DNA from 2 places in the Virgibacillus sp. Bac332 genome. Region 2 is predicted to be linked to the other one. Evidence: a T-box and tRNA genes for the amino acid it is inferred to sense, from the RefSeq annotation. Region 2 holds a T-box; the other holds one or more tRNA genes.
The links. A T-box is a leader RNA that pairs with one kind of tRNA and senses whether it is charged. The one in region 2 lies ahead of leuS (leucine--tRNA ligase), so its partner is inferred to be a tRNA-Leu.
Positions count from the first base shown of each region.

Region 1 (3,400 bases), 1.6 Mb from region 2:
CCTGTCACTCTGTCCCCGAAGGGAACATCCTATCTCTAGGATTGGCAGAGGATGTCAAGACCTGGTAAGGTTCTTCGCGTTGCTTCGAATTAAACCACATGCTCCACCGCTTGTGCGGGCCCCCGTCAATTCTTTTGAGTTTCAGCCTTGCGGCCGTACTCCCCAGGCGGAGTGCTTAATGCGTTAACTTCAGCACTAAGGGGCGGAAACCCCCTAACACCTAGCACTCATCGTTTACGGCGTGGACTACCAGGGTATCTAATCCTGTTCGCTCCCCACGCTTTCGCACCTCAGCGTCAGTTACAGACCAGAGAGTCGCCTTCGCCACTGGTGTTCCTCCACATCTCTACGCATTTCACCGCTACACGTGGAATTCCACTCTCCTCTTCTGTACTCAAGTCCTCCAGTTTCCAATGGCCCTCCACGGTTAAGCCGTGGGCTTTCACATCAGACTTAAAGGACCGCCTGCGCGCGCTTTACGCCCAATAATTCCGGACAACGCTTGCCCCCTACGTATTACCGCGGCTGCTGGCACGTAGTTAGCCGGGGCTTTCTGGTCAGGTACCGTCAAGGTGCCGCCCTATTTGAACGGCACTTGTTCTTCCCTGACAACAGAGTTTTACGATCCGAAAACCTTCATCACTCACGCGGCGTTGCTCCGTCAGACTTTCGTCCATTGCGGAAGATTCCCTACTGCTGCCTCCCGTAGGAGTCTGGGCCGTGTCTCAGTCCCAGTGTGGCCGATCACCCTCTCAGGTCGGCTACGCATCGTCGCCTTGGTAAGCCGTTACCTTACCAACTAGCTAATGCGCCGCGGGCCCATCTGTAAGTGACAGCTAAAAGCCGCCTTTCAACTTCTCGTTATGCAACGAAAAGTATTATCCGGTATTAGCCCCGGTTTCCCGGGGTTATCCCAATCTTACAGGCAGGTTGCCCACGTGTTACTCACCCGTCCGCCGCTCGTTCCACAGGCGTCACCTCCGGAGAGGATCTGCCTGCTTCCCGCGCTCGACTTGCATGTATTAGGCACGCCGCCAGCGTTCGTCCTGAGCCAAGATCAAACTCTCCAAAAAAGTTTGTTCATAATTAACACCGTTAATTATGATGTCTTAGCTTGCTCCAGAAGTTTCCTTCTGGTTATTTTCAAGAAAAAACAGTTGCATGTTTTTCTCTTGACATACTGGTTGTTTTGTTCAGTTTTCAAAGAGCAAATATTGGTGGAGCCTAGCGGGATCGAACCGCTGACCTCCTGCGTGCAAGGCAGGCGCTCTCCCAGCTGAGCTAAGGCCCCATATAATGGTCGGGAAGACAGGATTTGAACCTGCGACCCCATGGTCCCAAACCATGTGCTCTACCAAGCTGAGCTACTTCCCGAAAAAATGGCGCGCCCGAGAGGAGTCGAACCCCTAACCTCTTGATCCGTAGTCAAACGCTCTATCCAATTGAGCTACGGGCGCTTATGGTGCCGAGGGCCGGACTCGAACCGGCACGGTGGAAACCCACCGCAGGATTTTAAGTCCTGTGCGTCTGCCAATTCCGCCACCCCGGCTTGGCTTGGAGCGGAAGACGGGATTCGAACCCGCGACCCCCACCTTGGCAAGGTGATGTTCTACCACTGAACTACTTCCGCAATACAATATATTTTTATGAATGGTGCGGGTGGAGGGAGTCGAACCCCCACGTCCGAAGACACTAGATCCTAAGTCTAGCGCGTCTGCCAGTTCCGCCACACCCGCAAAATTATATTATTATGGTGAGCCATGGAGGATTCGAACCTCCGACCCTCTGATTAAAAGTCAGATGCTCTACCGACTGAGCTAATGGCTCATAAATTTTTAATTCTAGAAGTTCTAGCGAACTAATAACTCGTACATAATTAACAAGTATAATGAAAATGGTGCCGGCCAGAGGACTTGAACCCCCAACCTACTGATTACAAGTCAGTTGCTCTACCAGTTGAGCTAGGCCGGCTTTATGGTGGAGGATGCAGGGCTCGAACCTGCGACCCCTTGCTTGTAAGGCAAGTGCTCTCCCAGCTGAGCTAATCCTCCGATGCACTATGTGCAACGCATAAATAAATTGCGTTTTGAATTAAAAATTAAGTATAATGCCTGGCGGCGTCCTACTCTTGCAGGGGCAAAGCCCCAACTACCATCGGCGCTGGAGAGCTTAACTTCTGTGTTCGGCATGGGAACAGGTGTGACCTCTCCGCTATTGCTACCAGACCTAAAGGATGTAGATCGTTCTGTGTTGTTTCAGAACGTCCTTCTTCTTAAGGACAAGTTATATTATATGCAGTTTCCTGAGAAAATGCAAGGATTTTTTTGTACCCTAAAAACTAAATAAGAGATCATTCAACGACAACCAAAAGAAGTTAGTTAAGTCCTCGATCGATTAGTATCCGTCAGCTCCACGTGTCACCACGCTTCCACCTCGAACCTATCAACCTCATCATCTCTGAGGGATCTTACTCACTTGAAGTGATGGGAAGTCTCATCTTGAGGGGGGCTTCATGCTTAGATGCTTTCAGCACTTATCCCTGCCACACGTAGCTACCCAGCTATGCTCCTGGCGGAACAACTGGTACACCAGCGGTGTGTCCATCCCGGTCCTCTCGTACTAAGGACAGCTCCTCTCAAACTTCCAACGCCCACGACGGATAGGGACCGAACTGTCTCACGACGTTCTGAACCCAGCTCGCGTACCGCTTTAATGGGCGAACAGCCCAACCCTTGGGACCGACTACAGCCCCAGGATGCGATGAGCCGACATCGAGGTGCCAAACCTCCCCGTCGATGTGAACTCTTGGGGGAGATAAGCCTGTTATCCCCGGGGTAGCTTTTATCCGTTGAGCGATGGCCCTTCCATGCGGAACCACCGGATCACTAAGCCCGACTTTCGTCCCTGCTCGACTTGTAGGTCTCGCAGTCAAGCTCCCTTCTGCCTTTACACTCTGCGAATGATTTCCAACCATTCTGAGGGAACCTTTGGGCGCCTCCGTTACCTTTTGGGAGGCGACCGCCCCAGTCAAACTGCCCGCCTGACACTGTCTCCGAACCGGATCACGGTCCTGGGTTAGAAGGTTCGTACAGCCAGGGTGGTATCCCACGGATGCCTCCACGTAAGCTAGCGCTCACGATTCGATGGCTCCCACCTATCCTGTACAAGCTGTACCAACATTCAATATCAGGCTACAGTAAAGCTCCACGGGGTCTTTCCGTCCTGTCGCGGGTAATGTGCATCTTCACACATAGTATAATTTCACCGGGTCTCTCGTTGAGACAGTGCCCAAGTCGTTGCACCTTTCGTGCGGGTCGGAACTTACCCGACAAGGAATTTCGCTACCTTAGGACCGTTATAGTTACGGCCGCCGTTTACTGGGGCTTCGGTTCTACGCTTC
Region 1 covers NZ_CP033046.1:1,150,969-1,154,368, reverse strand. Annotated here, with positions in the region: rRNA gene D9782_RS05470 (16S ribosomal RNA) at 1-1,073, opposite strand, end outside; tRNA gene D9782_RS05465 (tRNA-Ala) at 1,216-1,291, opposite strand; tRNA gene D9782_RS05460 (tRNA-Pro) at 1,298-1,374, opposite strand; tRNA gene D9782_RS05455 (tRNA-Arg) at 1,381-1,457, opposite strand; tRNA gene D9782_RS05450 (tRNA-Leu) at 1,461-1,549, opposite strand; tRNA gene D9782_RS05445 (tRNA-Gly) at 1,556-1,630, opposite strand; tRNA gene D9782_RS05440 (tRNA-Leu) at 1,652-1,736, opposite strand; tRNA gene D9782_RS05435 (tRNA-Lys) at 1,752-1,827, opposite strand; tRNA gene D9782_RS05430 (tRNA-Thr) at 1,896-1,971, opposite strand; tRNA gene D9782_RS05425 (tRNA-Val) at 1,976-2,051, opposite strand; rRNA gene rrf (5S ribosomal RNA) at 2,110-2,225, opposite strand; rRNA gene D9782_RS05415 (23S ribosomal RNA) at 2,375-3,400, opposite strand, start outside.
Region 1: it has a tRNA-Leu gene. The T-box ahead of leuS (leucine--tRNA ligase) is inferred to sense a tRNA for this amino acid. The anticodon was not compared.

Region 2 (3,400 bases):
AAGTGGTCAGAGAATATGAATGCATATCCGTTAAGCTGGTATGAATTTTCAGCAGCAGCAGGATCTACGCTTGGAATATATTGTTTGGCCTGCTATGGGTTTGCTGGGAGACTTAGTTCAGACAGAGCAAGCCGATTAGTATCTGGATATTTTCCATATATTCAGTGCTTGCATATTTTACTTGATTATTATATCGACCAAGTGGAGGATAAAGAAGAGGAAGATTTGAACTTCTGTAATTATTACCCAGATCAAATAACGATGCAGGAACGATTTCGGCACTTTTTATTAGAAGCTCACGTTAATTCAACGATGCTACCAGATGCTCCATTTCATCAAATGGTACTGCAGGGTCTAGTTGGGTTGTATTTAGGAGATGAAAAGGTCAAGTTAATTGACGGCTCTCGTCAAATGAAGCGACAATTATTAAAAGCGAGTGGAGTAGCTTCGAAATTTTTTCACTGGAACACGAGAAGTTATTATTACTTAAAAAGATTAGTTACTAGTAGTCGACAGGATTGAGTAGCGGGAGATATTTTAAGGATGATATTCATAAAAAGGGAAAATGAAAATACGTATAGTAGCATAAAAGTGGAGGAGGTCCTCCACTTTACTGGTAGTCTAGGAAATTACAAAATTTGCCCATGTGGATAAATAGGCGCGTGTTGGGCCACGCTCAGAAACTAGGCGTACCTTGCATGGAGATAGACCATTATTATCTTTTTTGAATAGCGATTATAAAAGGCGGATTATTTTTTTGGTTAATAAAGCCATATTGTAAAACATGATACCATCGTTGATTTAACCTCATGACATGTTTTATTACAGCTTCCTTTTCTTCTTTTCCTCCTTCATGTCCATGATAGATCACAATTACGATCAATCCACCACGCTTTAAATACTTTAATATCGTATCGATTGCAGTAATTGTTGAAGTTCCTTTGGTTATAACTGATTTATTACCTTTTGGTAAATAACCTAAATTAAACACAGCCCCACCTAATAGAATTTCTTCGGAGGGTAAGTGTTTTTTTAGATTTGCGTGACTGTCAAGGATCAGGTCGACATTCTCACGGTTATTTTCTACTAGTTTTTGCTTCGTAGAACGAATCGCCTCCTGTTGAATGTCAAAAGCAATGACTCGTCCATTTTCACCGACAACTTTACTTAAAAATAAAGTGTCATTACCATTACCACAAGTCGCGTCAATTACCGTCTCATTTTTTTCTATAGAATTTTCCAATAAATAATGGGCATAATGTAATATTCCGTGTAACATGGTATACTCCTTTAATATGATGGTTAGACTTATTTTACCAGATTATACGTAGTATTGTCTTGACAAAGTGTATGCAATTCATTACAATTCTTATACATCATATACGATAATGACTATGCAAAGGATTAGTAATAAATCCCTACAGGAAAAGAGAGGCAGTGGTTGGTGTAAACTGTCCCTGGAAATTTATGAACTCACCTTTAATGTTGCAGAAGTGATAAAGTAGTTTCTGCCGTGGATCCACGTTACGGATCTCAAGTGAATGCAGGAATTTGCATTAATCTGGGTGGTACCGCGGGAAAAGCTTCTCGTCCCTTATAGGGATGAGTGGCTTTTTTTCGTTTACAAAAACATATGTAGAAGTAAAGGAGGAAATGTAATGAGTTTTCATCATCAACAAATTGAAAAAAAGTGGCAAACGTATTGGTTGAAAAACAAAACATTCAAAACGGATACATTTTCTGAAAAAGAAAAAGTTTATGCGTTAGACATGTTTCCATACCCATCTGGTGCTGGATTACATGTAGGGCATCCAGAGGGCTATACAGCAACAGATATTATTTCAAGAATGAAACGGATGCAGGGTTACGAAGTACTTCATCCAATGGGATGGGATGCTTTCGGTTTACCGGCTGAGCAATATGCGATTGATACTGGAAATAGTCCAGCGGATTTTACAGAACAAAATATTGCTGTTTTTAAGAGACAAATTCAAGCACTTGGATTTTCCTATGATTGGGATCGTGAAATTAGTACAATGGATCCGAATTACTATAAATGGACACAATGGATTTTTACGAAGCTTTATGAAAAAGGTCTAGCTTATATGGATGAGGTTGCTGTGAACTGGTGTCCTGCTTTAGGAACGGTTCTAGCGAATGAAGAAGTAATAGATGGGAAAAGTGAGCGAGGCGGTCATCCTGTTGTTCGGAAACCTATGAAGCAATGGATGTTGAAAATAACTGCTTATGCTGATCGCTTACTCGAAGATTTAGATGAATTGGATTGGCCAGAAAGCTTGAAGGATATGCAGCGTAACTGGATTGGGCGATCAGAAGGTGCTGAAGTACAGTTTACAGTTGATCATTCAAATGAAACGTTTACGGTATTTACGACTAGACCCGATACACTTTTCGGTGCAACTTATGCTGTATTAGCTCCTGAACATCCAATGGTTGAAAAGATCGTGACAGATGAACAGAAAGCTGCTGTTGATACTTATATTAAAGATATCCAAACGAAATCCGATTTGGAGAGAACGGATTTAGCTAAGGATAAAACAGGTGTATTTACTGGGGCCTATGCCATTAATCCAGTTAATCAAGAAAAAATGCCAATATGGATCGCTGATTATGTATTAATGAGCTACGGTTCAGGAGCTATTATGGCAGTCCCCGCACATGATGACCGAGACTATGAATTTGCAGTTAAATTCGAATTGCCAATTGTAGAAGTGGTAGCCGGGGAGAGATTACGAAAGAAGCCTATATGGGTGACGGTGAACACGTAAATTCTGATTTCTTAAATGGATTGGATAAAGAGAAAGCCATAGCAAAAATGATTGACTGGTTAGAGGAAACTGGTAAAGGTACGAAGAAAGTTACGTATCGTTTACGAGATTGGCTGTTTGCACGACAACGCTATTGGGGTGAACCTATTCCTATTATCCATTGGGAAGATGGATCAATGACCACTGTACCAGAAGAGGAATTACCGCTTGAGCTCCCTGCAATGGATAATATTAAGCCTTCTGGAAATGGTGAATCACCATTAGCAAATAGCGATTGGGTAAATGTTATCGATCCAGAAACGGGTATGAAAGGTAGAAGAGAAACAAACACAATGCCTCAGTGGGCAGGAAGCTGCTGGTATTTCTTACGGTATATTGATCCGAATAACCCTAATGAAATTGCGGATCCAAAAGCTCTTGAAGAATGGTTACCGATTGATATTTATATTGGTGGAGCAGAACATGCTGTCCTTCACTTGTTATATGCACGATTTTGGCATAAATTCCTTTATGATATCGGCGTGGTTCCTACAAAAGAACCGTTTATGAAATTATTTAATCAAGGGATGATACTTGGCGAAGGAAATGAAAAGATGAGTAAGTCGAAAGGA
Region 2 covers NZ_CP033046.1:4,069,666-4,073,065, reverse strand. Annotated here, with positions in the region: gene D9782_RS19955 (tetraprenyl-beta-curcumene synthase family protein) at 1-522, shown strand, start outside; gene D9782_RS19950 (tRNA 5-(aminomethyl)-2-thiouridylate-methyltransferase MnmM) at 716-1,279, opposite strand; T-box leader at 1,386-1,598, shown strand; partial or broken gene leuS (leucine--tRNA ligase) at 1,659-3,400, shown strand, end outside.